3 regions of the Bacillus sp. JK62 genome follow, and region 3 is predicted to be linked to each of the others. Evidence: predicted binding sites of a transcription regulator. Region 3 holds the regulator's gene; each other region holds the start of a gene.

Region 1 (8,199 bases), on a different contig from region 3:
AAGGCCTTCGTGCTCTCTTTGAGGCCGTATTCCAAAGCCGGCACAATGAGTGAAGCGAATAACGGGCTGACGGGACCTTCTATATTGGCCTCCATATTGAGCCAAAAATCTTTCTGATCCCGGGGTGTCATGATAAATTCCCGTTCTTCGTCTGCCGCTTTCTGATCCTGCGCGATCGTTGTAATCGGCCTGGCCTGAAGCAGATACAGCTTATTTTCGGCAAATCCGAATTCGAGATCCACGGGATAACCGTACAGTTCTTCCGTCTTTATTGTCAGCATGGCAAGCTCTTTGATGCTCTCGTCATCAAGGCAGAAGCGGCTTCTCATGTCAGCGGACGTCTCTTTTTCCGTCACGCCTTCGTCTTTAGAAACGATATACATTTCTTTTAAGCCGATTTCTTTTTCAATCTGAAATGTGTCTTTATTGACGATAAATGTGTCGGGCGTCACGCTGCCGGAGACGATTGCTTCTCCGAGGCCGTAGCTTGCGCTGATCATCAGTTCTCCGTCATCGTGTGTGACGGGGTTGCGGCTGAAAATGACCCCTGAAACCTCGGAATTGATCAGACCTTGCACGACAACGCCCATTAACGGTTCTGCGGTGTCATTGTTCATTTTCTCTTTATAACCGCTGACCCGCGCCGAGAAGAAGGAAGCCCAGCACTCTTTCACTTTTCCGAGAAACTCTTCTTCTGTTTTGATATTTAAATAGGTTTCGTACTGGCCCGCGAAAGAAGCGCCTTCAAGATCTTCGGACGCGGAGGAGGAACGTACGGCGACAGAGGCGTATGATTCTCTCAATTCATAAAACGACGCGGTCAGTTCCTCCCGAAGCTCTTTTGAAAACGTGCCGTTCATAATGGCGCGCTCCATCTGTTCCTGATCTGCTTGAAGCCCGTTGTCTTCCATAAAACGTGTCAGGGCATTCGTCTGAATGATAAAACCGCCGGGAACGGGCAGCCCGTTTTTCGTCAGTTTAATCAGGTTCATTCCTTTTGCTCCTGCAGAGCGGCTCGATTCTTCCGCTTTTTGAAATCGCACTGAATACATGCGGTATGACCCCCTTTTTTCTTCATCCAAGAAAATGATAGTAAACACTATCATTACATTGTAAAGAGGGAGGAAGAAACTGTCAAAGATACAAAGACCTAAACCTTCTCATCCTTTCGGCTGAAGAAAGGTAATTCGATTCATCTGGTTAATGGTTCAATGGATTTATATTCACATTTTTTTTGACAGATGATTGAAGACTGCCGAAAAAGGGTATTGTGATAGCAGGGGAACGATTGTCCGATTCTTCATTTTTTACTATAATCAGATGAGATGAAGAATTCCCGAGGAGGGTTTTTGTGATTACAAAAGCCGTTTTTGCATTATGTTTCCCTTTTATGCTGGTCGTCCTTTTTACGCGCGTCACGTTTAACCACTATGTGGCGATCGCTCTCACAGCCGCACTGCTTTTCGCATCCTATTTAAAGGGTTACACCGAAACGTATTTTATCGTTGGATTGGATGTCGTATCGCTGGTGGCCGGAGGGCTGTACATGGCCAAAAAAGAAGCAGACAAAAAGAAAGACAATGCCTGACATGGTGAATATGAAATAGAATGCCTGCTTTTACGCCATAAAAGCAGGTTTTTTATACAAAAATTAACTTGGTAAAAATAAACCATCGAACTTTAGTTCGTATTTTTAGTGATTTTGCCCGTCATTGTGTTACTATATCAATAGGAAGATTTCGTAAAGAAACGGAGGCTTTTTTGTGAAAGATCGTTTTGAGTTAGTCTCGAAATATCAGCCCCAGGGAGATCAGCCGCAAGCGATTGAGAAGCTTGTCAAAGGCATACAGGAAGGCAGAAAACACCAGACTCTCCTGGGTGCGACAGGGACGGGCAAAACCTTTACCGTGTCCAATCTGATTAAAGAAGTGAATAAACCGACACTGGTCATTGCCCATAACAAAACCCTTGCCGGACAGCTGTACAGCGAGTTCAAGGAATTTTTTCCGAACAACGCTGTCGAGTATTTTGTCAGCTACTATGATTATTATCAGCCGGAGGCGTATGTGCCTCAAACGGATACATTTATAGAGAAAGACGCTAGTATTAATGATGAAATTGATAAATTGAGGCACTCCGCGACATCCTCTCTGTTTGAACGGAGAGATGTCATTATTATCGCGAGTGTGTCATGCATATACGGTCTCGGTTCGCCTGAAGAATACCGGGAAATGGTCGTGTCGCTCAGACCGGAAATGGAGATTGAGCGGAACGAGCTTCTGAGAAAGCTTGTGGATATCCAGTATGCCCGCAATGATATCGACTTTCAGCGCGGGACGTTCCGCGTGCGCGGAGACGTTGTGGAAATCTTCCCGGCTTCCCGTGACGAACATTGTATCAGAGTGGAATTTTTCGGAGACGAAATTGAGCGGATCAGGGAGGTCGACGCTTTGACCGGAGAAATTCTCGGCGACCGTGACCATGTCGCGATTTTCCCGGCTTCCCACTTCGTCACCCGGGCGGAAAAGATGGAAAAAGCGATTCTGAATATTGAACAGGAGCTTGAGGAGCGCTTGAAAGTGATGCACGAAAACGGCAAGCTCCTTGAAGCGCAGCGGCTTGAGCAGCGGACGAGGTATGATCTTGAAATGATGCGGGAAATGGGTTTTTGCTCAGGGATCGAGAACTATTCAAGACATTTGACGCTCCGTCCTCCTGGTTCTACGCCGTATACGCTGCTTGATTATTTTCCGGACGATTTTATGATCGTCGTTGATGAATCACATGTGACGATTCCGCAGGTGCGCGGCATGTTCAACGGTGACCAGGCGAGAAAACAGGTGCTTGTCGATCACGGGTTCCGCCTGCCGTCAGCGCTTGACAACCGTCCGCTCCGATTCGAGGAATTTGAAAAGCATATGCACAATATCGTGTACGTGTCGGCGACTCCGGGACCGTATGAAATTGAGCATACGCCGGAAATGATCGAGCAGATCATCAGACCGACGGGACTCCTCGATCCTCTCATTGACGTCCGTCCGATCGAAGGACAGATTGATGATCTGATCGGCGAGATTCAGGCGAGGATTGAACGGAATGAACGCGTTCTCGTGACGACTTTAACGAAAAAAATGTCAGAGGATCTGACCGATTACCTCAAGGAAATCGGCATCAAGGTCAATTATCTGCATTCCGAGATTAAGACGCTTGAACGGATTGAAATCATCCGTGACCTCCGCCTCGGAAAACATGATGTGTTAATCGGCATCAACCTGCTGAGGGAAGGGCTTGATATTCCGGAAGTGTCACTTGTCGCCATTCTCGATGCGGATAAAGAAGGCTTCCTCCGTTCTGAACGTTCGCTGATTCAGACGATCGGACGGGCGGCCAGAAACGCGGAAGGCCGCGTCATCATGTATGCCGATAAAATCACGAATTCGATGGAAATCGCGATTAATGAAACGAAGCGCCGCCGGGAACAGCAGGAGCGCTTTAACGAAATTCACGGCATTACGCCGCAAACGATCAATAAGGAAATCCGCGATGTGATCCGCGCGACGCAGGCCGCTGAGGATAAAGAAGAATATAAAACAAAAGCCGCGCCTAAACTGGCGAAGATGACGAAGAAAGAACGCCAGAAAGTCGTTGAGCAAATGGAGCACGAAATGAAAGAGGCGGCCAGAGCGCTTGATTTCGAGCGGGCGGCAGAGCTTCGTGATTTACTGTTAGAGCTTAAAGCGGAAGGATGATGAACACATGGCAATTGACCGGATCGAGGTGAAAGGCGCAAGGGCGCACAATTTAAAAAACATTGATGTAACGATTCCCCGGGATCAGCTCGTCGTCGTGACGGGGCTGTCCGGATCGGGAAAATCATCCCTTGCCTTTGACACCATTTACGCGGAAGGACAGAGGCGGTATGTTGAATCGCTTTCTGCCTATGCGCGCCAATTTTTAGGGCAGATGGATAAGCCGGACGTTGATGCGATCGAAGGGCTTTCTCCGGCGATCAGCATTGATCAGAAGACGACAAGCCGCAATCCGCGGTCAACCGTCGGAACGGTAACGGAGATTTATGATTATCTCCGGCTGCTGTACGCGAGGGTCGGGAAGCCGCATTGCCCGGAGCATGGCATTGAAATTACGTCGCAAACGATCGAACAGATGGTTGACCGGATTCTTGAATATCCGGAGCGGACGAAGCTTCAAGTGCTTGCGCCGATCATCTCAGGCAGAAAAGGCGCCCATGTCAAAGTGCTTGACCAAATCAGAAAGCAAGGTTACGTAAGGGTGCGGATTGACGGAGAAATGGCCGAGCTTTCCGACGATATTGAACTTGAAAAAAACAAAAAGCATTCCATTGAAGTAGTCATTGACCGGATTGTCGTCAAGGAAGGGGTTGCCGCCAGGCTTTCCGACTCACTGGAAAGCGCGCTCCGCTTAGGGGAAGGCCGTGTCATGATAGATGTCATCGGTCAGGAAGAGCTGATGTTCAGCGAGCATCACGCCTGTCCGCTGTGCGGTTTTTCTATCGGGGAGCTTGAACCCCGGCTGTTTTCGTTTAACAGCCCGTTCGGCGCCTGCCCGACTTGCGACGGTCTCGGCTTGAAGCTGGAAGTGGACCCTGAGCTCGTCATTCCCAATCCTGAACTGTCGTTAAAGGAACACGCCATCGCGCCGTGGACGCCGATCAGTTCACAATATTATCCGCAGCTGCTTCAGGCGGTCTGCCGCCATTACGGCATTGATATGGAGACTCCGGTCAAAGACCTGCCGAAGCATCAGCTTGATAAAGTGCTGTACGGCAGCGGCAATGAACGGATCTACTTTAAATACGAGAATGATTTCGGACAAGTGCGCGAAAATGAAATTGAATTTGAAGGTGTGCTGCGCAATATTGAGAGACGGTATAAAGAGACAAGCTCCGATTATATCCGTGAACAGATGGAGCAGTACATGTCACAGAAGCCGTGCCCGACGTGCAAAGGCTACCGGCTGAAGAAAGAAGCGCTTGCCGTTTTGGTCAACGGGCGCCACATCGGCACCATTACCGAGCTTTCCGTCGGCGATGCGCTGGAATTTTTCAAAAACCTGACGCTGTCTGAGAAAGATATGCAGATTGCCGATTTAATTTTAAGAGAGATTGTGGAGCGTCTCAGCTTTTTAGATAAAGTCGGTCTTGATTACCTGACGCTGAGCAGGGCGGCGGGAACGCTGTCAGGCGGAGAAGCCCAGCGTATCAGGCTTGCGACGCAGATCGGCTCCCGTTTGTCAGGCGTCCTGTACATTCTTGATGAGCCGTCCATCGGCCTTCACCAGCGTGACAATGACCGTCTGATCAGCGCGCTGAAAAACATGAGGGATCTCGGCAATACACTGATTGTCGTGGAGCATGATGAAGATACGATGATGGCTGCCGATTACTTGATAGATATCGGCCCGGGCGCCGGCATTCACGGCGGCCGCGTCATATCGGCGGGGACGCCTGAAGAAGTGATGAATGATGCGGATTCTCTGACCGGACGTTATTTGTCAGGGGCTCAATTCATCCCGATGCCTCCGGAGAGAAGAAAGCCTGACGGCCGGTTCATTGAAATCAAAGGCGCTTCAGAAAACAACCTGAAAAAAGCGAACGCCAAATTCCCGCTCGGCACTTTTACGGCGGTGACAGGTGTGTCCGGTTCGGGAAAAAGCACGCTTGTGAATGAAATTCTGCATAAGGCGCTTGCGCAAAAGCTTCATAAAGCCAAAGCGAAACCGGGAAGCCATAAAGAAATCAAAGGCCTTGACCATCTTGATAAGGTGATCGACATCGACCAGGCGCCGATCGGCCGGACACCGAGATCAAATCCGGCAACTTACACGGGTGTGTTTGATGATATCCGCGATGTATTCGCGCAGACAAATGAAGCAAAGGTGCGCGGCTATAAAAAAGGCCGGTTCAGTTTTAATGTAAAAGGCGGGCGCTGTGAGGCCTGCCGCGGCGACGGCATCATCAAAATTGAGATGCACTTCCTTCCTGACGTGTACGTTCCGTGTGAAGTGTGCCACGGCAAACGTTACAACCGGGAGACGCTTGAGGTCACATACAAAGGAAAAAGCATTTCCGACGTTCTGGATATGACGGTGGAAGATGCTCTGTCTTTCTTTGAAAATATCCCGAAAATCAAACGCAAGCTTCAAACGCTTGCTGATGTCGGACTTGGGTATGTGACGCTCGGCCAGCCGGCGACGACGCTGTCAGGCGGAGAAGCGCAGCGCGTCAAGCTCGCTTCCGAGCTGCATAAGCGTTCCACCGGCCGGACGCTGTATATTCTGGACGAACCGACGACAGGCCTCCACGTTGATGATATCGCAAGGCTTTTGGTTGTGCTTCAAAGACTCGTCGATAACGGTGATACCGTTTTGGTCATTGAACACAATCTCGATATCATTAAAACGGCGGACTACATCGTCGATCTGGGACCTGAAGGCGGAGCGGGCGGCGGCATGATCGTAGCCTCCGGGACGCCCGAAGAAGTTGTCGAAGTGAAAGAATCATATACGGGCCGCTATCTGAAACCGGTAATGGAACGCGATAAAAAACGGATGAAAACATTGCTGGCCGAAAAAGAAACGGCAGCCACGTAATAGATCAATAACAACAGCCCAAAACTCATCGGTTTTGGGCTGTTGTTGTTACAGGCTTTTTTTCTGTTGGGGAAGCTGTCTGCTTAAATGCATTAAGTCCTGCAGAATATGGGTGCTGCTGCTGTCCAGCAGCACTTTTATATATTGGATATCATGGGAAATGGGAAGAGGGGCTGCTTTGATCTGTTCCAATTCAGCCAGCATTTCGCTGTTCATTCTTTTCTGTTCGCGAATTAAATTTCGAAGACTCTCTTCCGTTACTTGGGCGTTTTCGGGATCTTTCTCCATTTGTATGTCCTCCTTGCATACGGTCAGGCTTTGTTACATATTGTAATCGGTTCGGGGAAAAGATTCTATAGTGAAATCTCTGAAACCAAAAATTACGTATAACGAAGCATGTCCTTAGCATGAAAATGAAACCCGCTCATTCGTCATACGTATGTATAAGGAAGGGTTTTTTATATCACGGCACAGGGAGTGTTTTTATTGAACCGAAATCAAGCGATTATCGCATCAATCTGTTATTTCAGCGTGTTTCTCGCGCCGCTCATTCTTCCGATTGTGGCTTATTTTGTCGTCGATGAAAAAGAGACGAAGCGGCATGCCATGCGCGCTCTGATTTCCCATATCATTCCGTTTGCGGGCTTGCTGATTGTGACCGCGGGTGTTGTCGGCGGATTGATTACGGCCCAGGGGGAGAGTATGGTGCCCGTTTTTGTTATGATAACAGGAGCAGCTGTTTATTTTCTGATCCTCATCGGAATGGTCATTTGGAATATCGTGCAGGGAATTAAGGTGTTACGCCAGGTGTAAGAAAAGTCGGGGGAGGAGTTTTGTATGAAACAGGAGAAAGAACGGATTTTAAAGCTTGTGGAAGACGGGATGCTGACGGCGCAGGAAGCACTGACGCTCATTGAAAAACTGGATCATGAATATAAAGAAAAAGAAGAGCAGATCACCGCATTATCTGCGGAGGTTCAGGAACCTGCGGAAGATTTCGAAAGCGGGGCAAAAGAAAGCCAAAAGCCGTCGCTCGGGGCGAAGCTGTTCGACTGGATTGATTCTGCCGTCAAAAAAGTGAAGGAAGCGGATCTTGATCTGAATTTCGGCCACGCACACGAAGTGCAGCATATTTTTCAATTTAAAGACAGTGAATTCTCGGCCATTGATATGCAGATTGCAAACGGCAGCGTCAATATCGTGCCGTGGGCGGATGAAGATATCAGAGCGGAGTGCCAGGCGAAAGTGTACCGGGCGGACAGTCAGGAGGCGGCGCGCACCGCATTTCTTCAGCACATTGAGTGTGAAGTGAAGGGCAATAAGTTTTTTGTCCGCACGGAAAAGAAAACGATGAAAACCAATGTTACGCTTTATGTTCCCCAGAAAGAGTACGATAAGATAAGAGTGAAGCTGTTTAACGGACCGATCAGAGGGGAACATTTACATGTAAAAGAATTCTCGGCGAAAACGACAAACGGCGTTCTGTCATTCTCTCATTTGACGGCTGAGAAAGCGTCGGCGGAAACGGCTAACGGACAAATCAAGCTGGCCGGACATCAATGCGGCGCG
Region 2 (8,199 bases), 140 kb from region 3:
TATCCCACGTATGGTTTCCCATTGTAATGGCATCTGCTCCCGCTTCCATCAGGCTGTGGTAGATCTTTTCTGTCAGTCCTTTTCCGTGTGCTGCATTTTCTCCGTTAATAATTGTAAAATGCGGTTTATGTTTCGCTTTCAGTTTCGGGACATATTCTTTTACCATGTCGCGGCCCGGGGAACCGACAACATCTCCGATAAATAAAATTCTCATACATTCCATTCCTTCCTTTTCAGGGACTCAAAAAAATAAAGTGATGCGCTAAGCATCACTTTATTTTGCATACTCTACGGCTCGAGTTTCTCTGATCACGGTCACTTTAATGTGTCCCGGATAATCAAGCTCGTCCTCAATTCGTTTACGGATATCACGCGCCAAACGATGGGCTTCTAAATCATTAATGGAGTCCGGCTTCACCATGATGCGAACTTCACGGCCGGCCTGAATCGCAAATGATTTTTCAACACCTTCGTAAGACTCGGAGATTTCTTCAAGCTTTTCAAGTCTGCGGATATAGTTTTCGAGCGTTTCACTTCTCGCGCCCGGTCTTGCGGCTGACAGTGCATCAGCGGCAGCGACCAGAACGGCGATAATGGAAGTCGGCTCTTCGTCTCCGTGGTGTGACGCAATACTGTTAATAACGACTGGATGCTCTTTATATTTGGTCGCAAGCTCCACTCCGATTTCCACGTGGCTTCCTTCCACTTCATGGTCAATTGCTTTACCGATGTCATGCAGAAGACCGGCCCGCTTGGCAAGCTTTGCATCTTCTCCAAGCTCGGAAGCCATTAAACCGGCTAAAAACGCAACTTCCATAGAATGTTTCAGTACGTTCTGCCCGTAGCTTGTACGGAATTTCAACCGGCCGAGGATCTTGATCAGATCCGGGTGGAGTCCGTGAACGCCGACTTCAAACGTCGTCTGCTCACCCATTTCCCGGATATAGTCATCAACCTCACGGCGGGATTTTTCAACCATTTCTTCAATGCGCGCCGGATGAATACGGCCATCCTGAACGAGTTTATCAAGAGCGATTCTTGCCGTCTCCCGTCTGATCGGATCAAATCCGGAAAGAATGACTGCTTCAGGTGTGTCATCAATAATCAGGTCGATACCTGTAAGCGTTTCAAGCGTACGAATGTTACGCCCTTCACGGCCGATGATACGTCCTTTCATCTCATCATTCGGAAGATTGACGACCGATACCGTCGTTTCGGCAACATGATCTGCTGCACAGCGCTGCAAAGCAAGCGACAGAATGTTTTTCGCCTTTTTATCTGCCTCTTCTTTCGCACGGTTTTCGGTTTCTTTTGTCATGATGGCGATGTCATGTGAAAGCTCATTTTCAACCCGGTCAAGAATGATTTGTTTCGCTTCATCCCGTGTCAGGCTCGAAATGCGTTCGAGTTCTGACTGCTGCATACGAATCATCTCATCCACTTTGCTTTCCATCTCTTCAATATGTTGTTGTCGTTCATTCAGAGAATGATCTTTCTTCTCCAACATCGCTTCCCGTTTATCAATTCCTTCGTGTTTACGGTCAAGATTTTCTTCTTTTTGAAGTAAACGGTTTTCTTGTTTTTGAAGCTCATTTCGTCTTTCACGAACTTCCTGTTCAGCATCTATTCGAAGTGTATGGATTTCGTCCTTTGCTTCAAGCAGAGCTTCTTTTTTCAGTGCTTCAGCATCACGCTTTGCATCTTCAAGGATTTGCTCGGCAGCACCGCGTGCGCCCGCAATCTTTGCTTCGGCAATGGTTTTACGAACATAGTAGCCAACAACTAAACCGAGCAGAGTCAGCAAAATGGAGATGAGAACCGTCATTGGGGTCATACTTTCACCTCCTCTTGCTATGAACTTGGTTTTTGCTTAAATAAGTGCCGGCATGTACATTGTCTGATTTTCTCAACATACAGAACCTTCACAGGGAATGAGTCTCTCATGCCCTTGTCAAGTTTAAATGGTTTAACAATCATGTTAAAAAAACAAATGTTACAACTTCATTGTAATTGTGTCGGAAATACTTGTCAAGCTTGCCAGCTTAACGATTCGCCTTCAGCTCGGATCGTTGCCCATGTATATATCATACCATACCTTCCTCCGCTTTTCGTGAATGACGGCTCTGTCAGTCCGCCTGGTTAAGCAATTGGTAAATTCTATTGTTTACCTGTCCTAATTTGGCGTTATTCTGAATGTTTGACAGTAATATGACATATTTGCTTGCCGAATGGCTGAAGCTGTTCAAAATGTTGTAACCGGGCATAACACCGTGATTGGAATAGCTTCCCGGATCAATGTAAAACCCCATCCCGTAAGCGGCACTGCTTCCTGCTGTAAACATTTTTGTGAAGCTTTCTTTTGAAAGGAGCGTGCCGTTTACGATCGCTTTATCAAATTTATAGAGATCTTCAGCGCTCATATACATGTCGCCCGCCCCGTACAGCTGCGATAAGTCCAAAAGGTGCGGCGTTACAAGACTGCCGCTCTCATCGACTTTGTAGCCGACGGCAGGATATTTGGCTTCAGCAAATGTTTTGTAAAATCCGGCATGCTTCATTCCGGCCGGTTTGAACACGTGTTCTTTTATATATTGTTCATAAGACTCCCCGCTGACCTGAGATACGATATAAGCAAGCACTGAATAGTTGGAATCCCTGTAATCCCAAACCCCGGGCTGCCGTTTAATTCCGCGGTATTCTATATCCTTGATTAAATCAATTGGAGAAATCGGTCCCCGACCCTCAATATGCCCGTTTATGCCGGACGTATGATTGAGCAGGTTTTTCAATGTAATGCGCGTGCCGTTAGGAAAATTCGGCAAGTATGTACTGACGGGGTCACTCGTCTGCAGCAGCCCTTTTTCTTCAAGCTGCAGGACAGCCGTCGCGATTAACGCTTTTTGTGAAGAACCGATATAATATGATGTCTCCGGATTGTTTTTAATTTTTTGTTTTCGGTCCGCATAGCCAAAGCCTTTTTTCAGCACAACTTTTCCATCTTTTACGATCATTGCTGTGCCGCTGAACCCGATCTGTTGCAAGTAATTGCTGATCTGTTTATTGCGATCGATTGATTTAGGTGTTTTCTCTTTTTGCGTCTTTTCTTTTTTCTGTTGAGTCTGGTCTTTTGAAGTATCAGATTGAGCGGCGGGAGCATTTTTAACGGATTCCTTCTCCCGATGATGCGCTGTGACGGTCCAGATCATAATAAAAACAGTGACAAGCAGCAGAAAAAGAAACAGCCCTCCCGTTTTCATCAGCTTCTTCTTTCTTTTTTTATTTATTCTTGTGCGGCGGGGGCTCGTCATCTTTTTTCCTCCTCAGATATAATTTCAACTTTCGCCATGATGTTAGACGAGTGAAGGGTGAAAAAAGTTGTAACATTCCAGATAAAATTTTCCGAAACAGCCAGTGTTTTTTGAAACACACAAAAAAAAGAGCGGAAATTGCTTACTCCGCTCTTTTGATCGTGTTTTTATTCTTCTAATTCCATCTCTTCCTGAACTTCCTCCGCTTTGTCCGTTACACCGTTATTGTCTAAACCGTAATATTCACGGATTTGTTCCTGAATCATCAGCATGATGTCTTTATTTTCTTTTAAGAACTGCTTGGCGTTTTCACGGCCCTGACCGAGGCGTTCTTCTTCATAAGAATACCACGAACCGCTTTTTTGCACGATATCCAGTTCAGTTCCAAGGTCGATGATTTCCCCTTCTTTGGAGATTCCTTCACCGTACATAATGTCCACTTCAGCCGTACGGAACGGAGGAGCGACTTTGTTTTTTACGACTTTAATTCTCGTTTTATTCCCCATCACGTCGTTACCCTGCTTTAATTGCTCGGCACGGCGCACTTCAAGGCGCACGGAAGAATAGAATTTCAGCGCGCGGCCGCCCGGTGTCGTCTCCGGATTTCCGAACATAACGCCGACTTTTTCACGAATCTGGTTAATAAAGATTGCGATTGTTTTAGATTTATTGATGGCGCCGGAAAGCTTACGGAGCGCCTGAGACATAAGACGCGCCTGTAAACCGACGTGTGAATCACCCATGTCACCTTCAATTTCAGCTTTTGGAACAAGCGCCGCAACAGAGTCAACGACTACGATATCAACAGCTCCGCTTCGCACCAGCGCTTCAGCAATCTCAAGCGCCTGCTCTCCCGTATCCGGCTGAGAAAGCAGAAGCTCTTCGATATTGACACCGAGCTTTTGCGCGTAAACAGGATCAAGAGCATGCTCAGCATCAATAAATGCGGCCTGTCCGCCTTTTTCCTGAACCTCAGCGATTGCGTGAAGCGCTACAGTCGTTTTACCTGAGCTTTCAGGTCCGTATACTTCAATAATCCGTCCGCGCGGGTATCCGCCTATTCCGAGAGCGGTATCAAGTGCAAGGGAGCCGCTTGGCACCGTTGAAATTCTTGTATCCGTTTTTTCTCCGAGCTTCATGATGGAACCTTTGCCGAATTGTTTTTCTATTTGCTTAAGAGCCATATCTAAGGCTGCCTGACGATCACTCATTTATTTTTCCTCCTTTATCTTGCCACTACATATACTATACCTTGTTTACTGGCATTTGCCAAGAAAAAAGCGAACGCATATTCGGATTTTTTCCGCGTTCGCTTTTCTGCAAAAGAGCATAATTTCCCTTATAAAACTTAAAAATCAGAGAAAACGGCTCTTTAAAACTTTATTTTTGATCCAGCATTTTTAAAATGAGATGGCAGCCGTATTTAGCGGCGCGCTTTCTGATTCCGGTTCTTGAGCCGGCAAAGTGAAATTCGTGCACCTCTTCTTTTCCTTCCGCTGAAATGCCGATAAAGACGCGGCCCGCCGCATGCCCTTCCTGCGGGTCGGGACCCGCAACCCCGGTAAAGCTGATGCCGATATCGCTTCCGGTCAGCTTTCTCACACCGGCTGCAAGCTCTTTCGCACACTCTTTGCTGACCGCTCCGCTTTCTGCGAGCGTCTCAGCTTTCACGCCGAGCACATGCTGTTTCACGCTGTCGGAATAGCAGACAACGCCCCCTGCAAATAGTTGAGACGCACCGCTTAAATCAGTCACCCACTCTGAAAACAGGCCGCCTGTAAAGCTTTCGGCAGAAGAAATCGTGATTTTGTTTTGTCTGCATGCTTTTGAAAGCTCCTTCACCAGGGACGTATCATCATATCCGTAGAAAAATTCACCGACACGTTCTAAAATGGCGGCTTCCGTTTCTTTTAAAAGCCGTTCTGTTTCTTTTTCGTCAGCATGTTTCGCCGTTAAACGCAGCGTGACCTCGCCGTCAGCAGCAAGCGGCGCAATCGTCGGATTCGTCTGCGCGTCAATGATATCTTCTAAATCAGCTTCAAGCTGGGATTCACCGATTCCGAAAAACCGCAGCACGGTTGAAACGATTTTCTCATTAGAACCGAGCTTTTTAAGAAGCAGCGGCTTCGCTTCATTTTCAAACATCGGACGCAGCTCGCTCGGCGGTCCGGGAAGCAGCATATAAAGCCTTGAGCCGTGCTCTGCAAGCATTCCCGGCGCCATGCCGAAATGATTCGCCAAAACGTCCGAGCCCTCAATGACGAGCGCCTGTTTGCGGTTATTCGGCGACATGGTCCGTTTTGTTTTCGCGAAATATTCTTCGATCGACCGGAATGCTTCGTCATTCAGAACGAGCGGGCGCCCCAGTGTGTTTGCAATGGTTTCTTTCGTTAAATCGTCTTTGGTCGGCCCGAGGCCGCCTGAAAAAATAATCAGGTCTGAGCGCTCTTCGGCAATGCGGATGACTTGCTTAAGCCGCTCCGGATTGTCACCGACAGCGGTATGGTAAAACACGTTTACACCGATTTCCGCCAGCTCTTTACTGATAAACTGCGCGTTCGTATTGGCGATCTGGCCGAGCAGAAGCTCCGAGCCGACCGCAATGATTTCTGCTTTTTTTGCTATTTCCATCTTTAAGTCCTTCTTCCTTAGTTAGATGTTTTTAACGCATCCCAGTTCTTCGCAAAATAATCCCAGCCGGAAATGACTGTGAAGAGCACGGCCACCCATAAAGCGATATCGCCGAACGGGAAAGAAACGAGCTCAAACGGAAGATTATGCAGCAAAAGCGCGGCAACAGCGATGATCTGGGCCCATGTTTTAATTTTCCCCAGCATATTGGCGGCTACAACTTCCCCCGTTCCCGCCAGCACAAGTCTTAATCCCGTTACGGCAAATTCGCGGCTGATGATGATGATGACCATCCACGCCGGCGCAAGGTCAAATTGCACAAGCGTAATTAATGCCGCGGACACCAGCAGTTTGTCAGCCAGCGGATCTAAAAATTTCCCGAAGTTTGTCACGAGGTTCAGTTTTCTGGCGTAGTAGCCATCCACCCAGTCAGTCGTTGATGCGATAATGAATAAAACAGCTCCCGTAAGATGCGCGACCGGAATCGATTCATCCCCTATATGAACGCTGCCCCAATGAAAAGGAACAAGCATGATAATCATAAATACAGGAATTAAAGCGATTCTTGCCAGTGTGATTTTATTCGGTAAGTTAAACATAAAGCCCCTCCAATAATATGTACTCGGACGTGAAGAAAAAGTCATCTTAATCGTTCAGATGACTTTTCCCCTTTTATTTTTTCATCTTGATTGTGATGGTCTGCGCCATCACATCATGCGGATTGAGTTCATAGGACAGAACCTCTCCGTTGATTTTAATTTTCAGGTTAGGGGCATAGCCCGTGCGGATTTCAATCTGCTTTTGATCCGTGACGTCTTTTTTAAAGGTTTCGCCTTTTTGCAGCGTTCCTTCTTTTAAAGAACCGCCGCTGTCATCCCGGACGCGGATCCATGCGCTGTCAGAAGCAATCAGTTCAAGCTTATACTTATCTGCCCCGGAGACGTTGTATGAAGAAGCCGAGCCTTCCGTTCCGGCCGCTTTGATCTCCGTCTTATCGCTGCTTTTTTCTTTCTTTTTCTGCTCTGACGCTTTTGTGTCCTTTTTGTCTTTTTTGCTGTCAGATTGCGCTTCGTCGTTTGTATTGCCGTCGTTTTTCAGCGCAGAATCCTTAGGAATCTCATACTTGCTCTCACTTTGGGTGACGGCCTTATCTCCGTCTGTCTGCCCGGATTTGCTCATTCCGAACTGAATAATCGCATAAATGATCGCGATGACGAGAATGACACCGATGACGACAAGGACGGTCGGAAGCCATTCCGCCGCCTTTGAAGCGGACTTAGGAAGCTCCCTTTGCATGGCGAGACCGGAGATTTTTTCCGACACATCGTCATGGTACGTGTTAGGGATGTCTTTTTTATATTCTTCAAATAACTGATCTGAATCAAGCCCGACAGCTTCAGCGTATTGCTTGATAAACGCCCGCACATAAAAATTGCCGGGAATGACGTCATAATTGCCTTCTTCCAGAGCGGTTAAGTATCTTTTCTGAATTTTCGTCGCCGCCTGGAGTTCATCCAATGACATCCCTTTTTCCTCTCTGGCTTCTTTAAGCCGGATTGCTAATTCTGTCACAACAAACACCTTCCAATATTAAAAATCAAAGCTTGAAAAACCGGTCTGATCAAACATTTGCGGTTCTTCTGCATGTTCATATGTAATGACTTCGTCAGGATCATTTCTGAGTTCGATAATATAATCGAAATCATCGAGCGTATACTCCGAATTTTGAACAAAAATATCGGGGTGCTCCACGACCTTTGTCGCCGGAAGCCGCATAATTTCACTGACGAGCTGAAGATGGCGCTCAGATCCCCGTCTTGTCGAAACGATGCCGTCGAGGATAAACACGTTTTCCGTGCTGTATTCATCGGCAACCAGCTGGCTCCGGATCGTTTGTTTTAGCAGCGTTGATGATACGAAAAGCCATCTTTTGCTGGCACAAACGCTTGACGCAACGATGGACTCCGTTTTTCCGACCCTCGGCATTCCTCGGATTCCGATCAGTTTGTGCCCTTCTTTTTTAAACAGCTCGGCCATAAAGTCAACCAGAAGACCGAGCTCGTCCCTTTCAAAACGGAAGGTTTTTTTGTCATCGGCATCACGCTGAATGTATCTTCCGTGACGGACTGCGAGACGGTCGCGAAGCCTCGGTTCTCTCAGCTTCGTTACTTTAATGGTCTCCATTGTTTTTAAAATTGATTCCAATCGTTTAATTTGATCTATATGCCGGCATCTGAGCAGCATTCCCCTTCTGGAAAGG
Region 3 (8,199 bases):
TATCATCCGTTGCGGAATGCTTAATAAAATTCTGCATCCTTGCTTTGAGATGCTCCAATTCAGAGGGATGTGCAGGGCGAGACTGCAATGGGGCGTTTAAAGACGGATCAGGAAAGTTTTTAAATTGAACCATTCTAAAGACACCTCTTTCTTTTGATATAAGCGCCTGAGGCAGGGGACAGAAAAATCGCGCGCCCTTTAAGCGCTTATTCTTCAAATTCTTTATTCAGAACGAAATTCCTTTTGAAACCAAGGTGAAATTTAAAAAAAGCTCTGTTGAAAGAACGGATATAAAGCTTTACATTATTGTAATTGAAACTGTCATGTGAAAATGGAGGAAAAACTGATAGGAGGGGTCCTCATTTTAGGTCTATTCTCATTGTCTTCGCCGTGTTTCCTCTTCGGCTGCATATACACCAAAATCAACATTCTTATCAGTTAAATGGTATAATGGGGCACGGATTGGTCATCAATACGACTGAAATAGGGAAGCAAAAGGAGCAGCGAACATGACTTTACAAATCAAAATTAAATATTCAGATGATACGCAAACGAGAATCAGTAAAATTGAACAGGGCGATTGGATTGACCTGCGGGCAGCTGAAGATATAACAATCAAAAAAGGTGAATTCAAACTTATCCCGCTTGGAGTTGCGATGGAACTGCCGGAAGGATACGAGGCGCATGTCGTTCCGCGTTCAAGTACATATAAGCATTTCGGTATCATTCAGACAAATTCAATGGGAGTCATTGATGAATCATATAAAGGCGACAATGACTTCTGGTTTTTTCCTGCATTCGCGCTTCGGGATACCGACATTTCCAAGGGGGAGCGGATCTGCCAATTCAGAATCATGAAGAAAATGCCTGAAGTGGAGCTGATCGAAGTAGACAAGCTCGGAAACAATGACCGGGGCGGACTGGGATCAACAGGCACGAAATAAAACGAAAAAAAAGACTGCTTAACAGCAGTCTTTTTTTATGGAAACAACAGTTACATTCAATTTGTTTCGGGGATTCTTAAATTGGGAAATCAAACAAAACTAAGGAGAAGGGTTTCATTTTTATCATTTAAGCTTTCCGTCTCTTTGAACAGAAAGACTTTCTTAGGTTAAAGGATAGAGGTTGTTTTGATGTTTTTATTCTTCAAGATGAACGGAGGTTTTGTCCAACGTATATAATATTGTGACAAAAGTGTAAACAAAAGAAAGGATGATGTTATGGAAAAAAGGGTTAGAAGAGTAGACCGTAAAGCAGCTGGCAAAGAGGCAGAGCAGAAGAAACCGTCCAAAGTCACCCTGTTCTGCCGTTCGCTTCAAAGGCTGAAGCATTTGTATTGTAACATAAACATACAAATGCCATCAATAACCAAAAAAGGAATTTTAGTTTTAATTTTACCGTTTTTGCTTCTGCCGTTCTTTCGGGCTGATGCCGCTTCAGATATTTACGGCAGTTTCGAGGAATTAAAGCTGAATGAAGATCCTTCCGATTTTTCCATTTCAACGCGGGAGCATGACCCTTCTGTCCTCATATTAGCTATACACGGTGGAGGCATAGAGCCGGGGACCAGTGAGTTAGCCAGAGAAATTGCCGAAAACCGGAGTTTATATTTATTTGAAGGGTTAAAATCAGCCGGTAATGCGGCTCTGCATTTGACAAGTTCGCATTTCGATGAACCTAAGGCCGTGCAAATGGTGAAAGAGCACTCTAATGTCATTTCATTGCACGGTTACGGCAGTGATGATAAAAAGATAAAAATCGGCGGTACAGACAGAGAACGAGCCGAACTTTTGACCGATGTGCTGAAACGGCACGGGTATCCTGCCGTTCTTCTTGGTATAAATGATAAATATGCAGGCGTCAGTCCGAACAACCTTGCCAATCAATCTTCATCCGGATTGAGTATCCAAATCGAAATGAGCACCGGCTTCAGAACATCACTATTTGACACTTTTACGCTGAAAAGCAGAGCATCCACACAAAATAAGACCTTTTATCAATTCACAAAAACGATTTCTGATTTTATCAGTGACAATTATTAATAAGCACGCCTATTTTGTCGGCGGGGCTTTTTCTTTTGAAATTTATGAAACTTTAAGTTCTTAAGATCGTATACATAATTGACAGGATGAAAGAAAAGAGGTGGGCAAATGAAAGTGATGATCGGGTCTATCATTCTTCTTGTCATCATCGGATTCGGTTTATGGCTGATGCTTAGTCCAATCTTTAAACAAGTGGGAAGCGGAGCCAAAAAATTAAAAAAGTCATGGGAGGAAGAAGATCAGCATGAGCGAAAATAAGCGCGGAAACACAAAAAAAATTCTCGGCGGTGTGATTATAGGTGCAGCCCTTTTAATTGCGGGCGTCACAGCGTCACTATTCATTGAAAAAATACCGAACGGTTATGTCGGGGTTGTATACTCACCGAATGGCGGGGTAAAATCCGACACATTGGACCAAGGCTGGCACTTAGTCGGATTATTTAATAAAGTAACGGAATACCCGGTGCGTATGCAGACAGTGAATAATGAAAATATAAAAGTGGCAACCTCTGACGGTAAAAATATTGAAATGGATATCGCTTACAACTATGTCGTGCAGCCTGATAAAGTAGTCGATCTGTTTAACAAATTCGGGGCGGTAGATGTGGAAACGATCGAAAATACATATTTAAAAACAAGGCTGTGGGATGCGGCGCGAAAATCAATCAGCAAATACTCGGTTATTGACACATACGGGCAAAAATCTGCAGAAGCCGCTGCCGATGTTCAAAAGAGATTTGCTGATGATATGAAGAGTCTTGGATTTTTAATTGATGATCTGACGCTTGGCGTACCAAAGCCGGATAAAGCCACACAGGAAGCCATCGATGCAAGGGTGAAGTCTTCACAGGAACTTGAACGGACACAAACTGAAATTAAAATAGCCGAAGCCGAAGCGAAAAAGAAAAAAATTGAAGCGGAAGGGATCGCTGACTATAACGAAATCATAAAGAAATCAATGTCCGATGAAATGATCAAATATAAATGGATTGAAAAATGGGACGGAAAAACGCCGAAAGCGACAGGCACAGACTCACTGCTGCAGCTGCCGCTGGACGATCAGAAGCAAAAGTAAATAGAGAAGGAGGCGATTGCCTCCTTTTTATGTTTTTTCCTGAGGGTCTTTTTCCGGCACTAATTCTTCAGACGCCTCGGTTTGATAGCTCCATAGCGTGCTATCCGTCTCTGTTGTGTCCTGATAATCTTCGGGAAGTACATATTGCTGCAAATACCGGTGAAAAAATGCCTCAAAAACAGAAATGCAAAGTGCAGAGATAACCGATGCCGCGGCAGGAGAGACATTAAACCCGCCAATGTTCATCAGGAATATCCATAATATAATGAATGAAATTCCGAAATCAGCTGCAACGGCTGTGAAATTGCTTGTTCTCGGCAGAATCATGCAATCACCCGCAAAATAAGTGATTAAACTTAAGATCACTGTAATAAACAGAACGTTTAAAAAGGTTACTTGGTACATAAGATCCAGAACAATGTACAGTAAAGCAAGTGTGAGCGCCGTTTTAGAAGCGAAAGCAATTACGTGTTTCATTTGAACCACCTTCGTTATTTCGTTTAGTCTTCATTGTAAGCAATCCGCAAATTTTTAAACTGGTATATAGTGGTTATAAAGTAAAATGTGAATAGACATCACAGGATTCACAAGTTAAAATATGTAAAAAGGGGGATGCAAATGAAAAAATACTGGATATGTATTGCTGTTTTTTTATTATGTTTTAGCGGAATACACTCAGCTAAAGCGGCTACCACTGAATTCGGATCAAAAACAAGCTTCACTTTGGAGGGAAACGCAAAAGAGTTTCATATTGAAAATCCGGGGACTGTAGCTGCCGACGATTATTTTTTAGGCTATAAGTTCACCATAATGAACAACTCTTCGTGCGGTTTAAGCATGAAACTCCAGCGGATGGCGCTGAACGGAAATTTTTATACATTAAGTTCTAAAAACTACAGCGGCAGCTGGCTAAACCTCAGTGCCCAGGATAAAAAATCAATTGATCCGTATCACAAATACAGGATTCTGGTTGAAAGTTCTTCAAACGTCTGTGGTCCCGTCTATATTAAAGGGTTTTACGGTGTAGAATATTATCATTTTGATTGAAAATAGATACTCGCTAAAGGCAGCGGGTTTTTTTATATTTATATTTAACTTATTGCACTATGTACTAAATATTCATACATAAATTTTTGACGTACCCGCCCAAAGAAAAGATAAAAAAACAAATTCATCACGCACAAATATATAAAAAGTTGAAAAATGGATGAAAAGTTTCTTGAGGGAAACATTATTAGTTGACTTCAAAAGTGTGATGTCGGATAATAAGAATGTAAGTTTTTCCTCCTTAGCAGGTTCGTTTCTTAAGCCAGGGCGAATCTGCTTTTTTTATGCAAAAAAACCCCTCTGTAAGGGGTTTTTTACGATAAATGAAGTTTAATAGAATTAATGGACGGCTCTGAATACGCCGATCACTTTCCCCAAAATGCTTACGTTTTGCAGGATAATCGGCTCCATCGTCGGATTTTCCGGCTGCAGCCGCACATAATTGTCTTCTTTATAGAAGCGCTTAACCGTCGCTTCATCATCTTCGGTCATAGCTACGACGATTTCTCCGTTATTGGCCGTGTTCTGCTGTTTGACAATGACGTAATCTTTGTCAAAAATGCCGGCGTCAATCATACTTTCTCCCATGATTTCTAACATAAAGACATGTTCGCCCGGAGGAACCATCCGGTCAGGAAGCGGAAAATACTCGTCGATATTTTCAACAGCCGTAATCGGAATACCCGCCGTCACTTTCCCGATGACCGGAACGTTTACGACCTGGCTTTTCGGAATATGGACTTCTTCTTCATCCAATACCTCAATCGCCCTCGGTTTAGTAGGGTCCCGTCTGATCAGGCCTTTTGTCTCCAGCCGCGCCAAATGGCCGTGCACGGTTGAACTGGAAGCCAGTCCTACTGCTTCTCCTATCTCTCTTACAGAAGGCGGATATCCTTTCGTTTTTACCTCTTCTTTAATAAAACGCAGGATATCAAGCTGCCTTTTTGATAGCTTCGTCATATTTCGCACCTCAAAACGTCGATTTTAAGTAGATTATAGCATGATTTTCCTGACAGTACAAACATAGGTTCGAAAAAAACGATTGACAGAAACATTTGTTCGTATATACTGAAAGATATAAAAAGCGAACAAACATTCTTATCGGAGGTTATTTACATGGCGAAAGAATCTATCATATTTGTCGGGCTGTTTACTGCGATTTTAAGTGCCGCTATTTTACTTGTCTCATGTGCGGGAAATGATCAGTCCCTCAGCCAATATGTTAAAATAAAGGTTCAGGACGGCGATACACTCTGGTCACTTGCGGATCATGTAGCAGAAAAGAAACACATTAATAAAGAAGATTTCATTGAGTGGGTGACGGAGAATAATCATCTCCAAACTGCTGATATAAAGCCCGGAGACGAACTTATTCTTCCGGTTAAGAAGAAGCATCCGGCCGTATATCAGCTGGCCATTGTCAATTAGAGAGGAAAGAGAGAAATGAAGGCGCTCATTTATGCCCGCGTAAGCACAAACAAAGAACAGCAGCAAACGTCATTAAAAAGACAGGAAGAAGAGCTCAGTGAGATCGCTGCTGCAAACGGCATGGAAGTCGTGAAAGTCATTTCTGAGAAAGCCAGCGGTTATGAAATGGATCGCGACGGAGTATTTGAAATGCTTGATGAAATTAAAAAATCACATATTGACGCGATATTGGTGCAGGACGAAACGAGATTGGGAAGAGGAAACGCCAAGATTGCGCTTTTGCATTGTATTTACAGGGAGAACGTAAAGATATATACGACGGCTCATAAAGGTGAACTGGAGCTTTCCGAAGCTGATTCGATGGTACTTGAAATCGTCAGTATTGTTGAGGAATATCAAAGGAAAATTCACAATATGAAAATCCGGCGGGGAATGAAAAGAGCCGTGAAAAACGGCTACAAACCTGAACGGAATCTGAAAAACAGACATGAAAACAGCGGAAAAGAAAAAAAAGAGGTTCCGGTTTCGGAAATTATCAGGCTGAGAGCCAACAAGCTTACCTTTGCAGAAATCGCAGCGACCCTAAGAGGATTCGGCTATGACGTGTCCAAAGCCACGGTTCACCGGCGGTTTCAGGAATATACCGCAGACACAGAAGGCAGCTGACGCGCATCAGTTGTAAAAAAGACTGCGTTTTAGTAGTATATAATCAACACGCACCAAAGGAGCTTATTATGATTTCTAAAGAAAAAATCGCAAGAATTAACGAATTGGCTCAAAAAGCTAAATCAAACACGATAACGGATGAGGAAAAAGCTGAACAGCAAAAGCTTCGCCAGGAGTATTTGAAAGGATTCCGCTCCTCAATGAAAAATACGTTAAAGAGCGTAAAAGTGATTGATCCGGAAGGCAACGATGTCACCCCTGAAAAATTAAAAAGAGAACAACAGAAAAATAATCTTCACTAAACAGAAAGAATACGGCAATACGTATTCTTTTTTCGTATATACTAATATCAGGATGTGCTTTACGACAATTTTCAACAAGTTTATCTCAAATTTAAGCTGAAAGAGTTGAGAAAAAGTCAGCATCGCTTTATGATGAAAAGGTACAACAATAAGGAAGGGGATTATAATGGATACAATTGAAAAGAAATCAGTTGCCACCATTCGTACACTATCTATAGACGCAATTGAAAAAGCGAATTCCGGACACCCGGGCATGCCGATGGGAGCCGCTCCGATGGCATACACGCTGTGGACGAAATTTATGAATGTAAATCCGCAGAATCCGGGCTGGTTTAACCGCGACCGCTTTGTTTTATCAGCAGGCCACGGTTCAATGCTTTTATACAGCATGCTGCATTTAAGCGGATATGACCTCAGCATTGAAGACTTGAAACAGTTCCGTCAATGGGGAAGCAAAACACCGGGACATCCGGAGTTCGGGCATACAGCCGGAGTAGACGCAACGACCGGGCCGCTTGGACAGGGTATTGCAATGGCAGTGGGAATGGCAATTGCAGAACGCCATCTGGCTGAGACATATAACCGTGATTCATTCAACGTAGTTGATCATTATACATACAGTATTTGCGGAGACGGCGATTTAATGGAAGGCATTTCTTCCGAAGCCGCTTCTCTTGCAGGCCATCTTGAATTAGGCCGCCTGATCGTATTATACGATTCTAATGACATTTCCTTAGACGGCGATTTAGACCGCTCTTTCTCTGAAAATGTAAAGCAGCGTTTTGAAGCAATGAACTGGGAAGTTCTTTATGTTGAGGACGGAAACAACATCGCTGAATTGACGGCTGCCATTGAAAAAGCGCGCCAGAATGATAAAAAACCGACTTTGATTGAAGTGAAAACCACGATCGGTTTCGGTTCTCCAAACCGCGCGGGCACATCCGGCGTCCACGGTGCTCCGTTAGGACTAGAAGAGAGCAAGCTGACAAAAGAAGCGTATGCTTGGACGTTTGAAGAAGATTTTTATGTTCCGGAAGAAGTATACGGGCATTTCAATCAAGCTGTAAAAGAAGCCGGCTCGAAAAAAGAACAGGAATGGAATGAACTGTTCGCGGCTTATAAAGAAAAATATCCTGAACTTGCTGAACAGCTGTCACTCGGCATAAAAGGCGAGCTTCCTAAAGACTGGGATCAGGAAGTTCCCGTTTATGAAAAAGGCAGCAGCCTTGCTTCCCGCGCATCTTCAGGTGAGGTGCTGAACGGGATCGCCAAGAAAATTCCTTTCTTTGTCGGGGGATCTGCTGACCTTGCGGGTTCAAATAAAACGACAATCAAAAATGGAGGAGACTTCACGGCCAAAGACTACGCCGGGAAAAACTTCTGGTTCGGTGTCCGTGAATTTGCGATGGGCGCTGCATTAAACGGAATGGCGCTTCACGGCGGCCTCCGCGTATTTGGCGGCACATTCTTTGTATTCTCTGATTATTTAAGACCTGCCATTCGTCTGGCATCATTGATGGGACTCCCTGTCACTTATGTATTCACGCATGACAGTATTGCCGTAGGAGAAGACGGGCCGACTCACGAACCGATTGAGCAGCTTGCTTCTTTACGCGCACTTCCTAACCTATCTGTGATC

What was found. The regulator LexA, encoded in region 3, represses DNA repair genes until DNA is damaged. The targets are predictions, from matches to a motif close to CGAACATATGTTCG.
Region 1: the regulator LexA is predicted to act here: its motif matches at 1,675-1,688, upstream of uvrB (excinuclease ABC subunit UvrB).
Region 2: the regulator LexA is predicted to act here: its motif matches at 4,590-4,603, upstream of recA (recombinase RecA).

Annotation. Positions count from the first base shown of each region.
Region 1 covers NZ_JBSJQA010000001.1:599,812-608,010, forward strand. The annotation lists gene ACWJJ4_RS02965 (PEP/pyruvate-binding domain-containing protein) at 1-1,052, opposite strand, end outside; gene ACWJJ4_RS02970 (CsbA family protein) at 1,352-1,588, shown strand; gene uvrB (excinuclease ABC subunit UvrB) at 1,764-3,749, shown strand; gene uvrA (excinuclease ABC subunit UvrA) at 3,757-6,630, shown strand; gene ACWJJ4_RS02985 (hypothetical protein) at 6,679-6,918, opposite strand; gene ACWJJ4_RS02990 (hypothetical protein) at 7,117-7,443, shown strand; gene ACWJJ4_RS02995 (DUF4097 family beta strand repeat-containing protein) at 7,468-8,199, shown strand, end outside.
Region 2 covers NZ_JBSJQA010000006.1:468,781-476,979, forward strand. The annotation lists gene ACWJJ4_RS15605 (TIGR00282 family metallophosphoesterase) at 1-214, opposite strand, end outside; gene rny (ribonuclease Y) at 275-1,834, opposite strand; gene ACWJJ4_RS15615 (serine hydrolase domain-containing protein) at 2,127-3,308, opposite strand; gene recA (recombinase RecA) at 3,476-4,519, opposite strand; gene ACWJJ4_RS15625 (competence/damage-inducible protein A) at 4,689-5,939, opposite strand; gene pgsA (CDP-diacylglycerol--glycerol-3-phosphate 3-phosphatidyltransferase) at 5,957-6,538, opposite strand; gene ACWJJ4_RS15635 (helix-turn-helix domain-containing protein) at 6,612-7,511, opposite strand; gene ACWJJ4_RS15640 (DUF3388 domain-containing protein) at 7,530-8,199, opposite strand, start outside.
Region 3 covers NZ_JBSJQA010000006.1:325,802-334,000, reverse strand. The annotation lists gene ACWJJ4_RS15235 (peptidase G2 autoproteolytic cleavage domain-containing protein) at 1-133, opposite strand, end outside; gene ACWJJ4_RS15230 (dUTP diphosphatase) at 510-944, shown strand; gene ACWJJ4_RS15225 (poly-gamma-glutamate hydrolase family protein) at 1,221-2,042, shown strand; gene ACWJJ4_RS15220 (hypothetical protein) at 2,151-2,300, shown strand; gene ACWJJ4_RS15215 (prohibitin family protein) at 2,287-3,117, shown strand; gene ACWJJ4_RS15210 (YndM family protein) at 3,145-3,594, opposite strand; gene ACWJJ4_RS15205 (hypothetical protein) at 3,736-4,164, shown strand; gene lexA (transcriptional repressor LexA) at 4,504-5,124, opposite strand; gene yneA (cell division suppressor protein YneA) at 5,281-5,592, shown strand; gene ACWJJ4_RS15190 (YneB family resolvase-like protein) at 5,608-6,258, shown strand; gene ACWJJ4_RS15185 (DUF896 domain-containing protein) at 6,327-6,560, shown strand; gene tkt (transketolase) at 6,727-8,199, shown strand, end outside.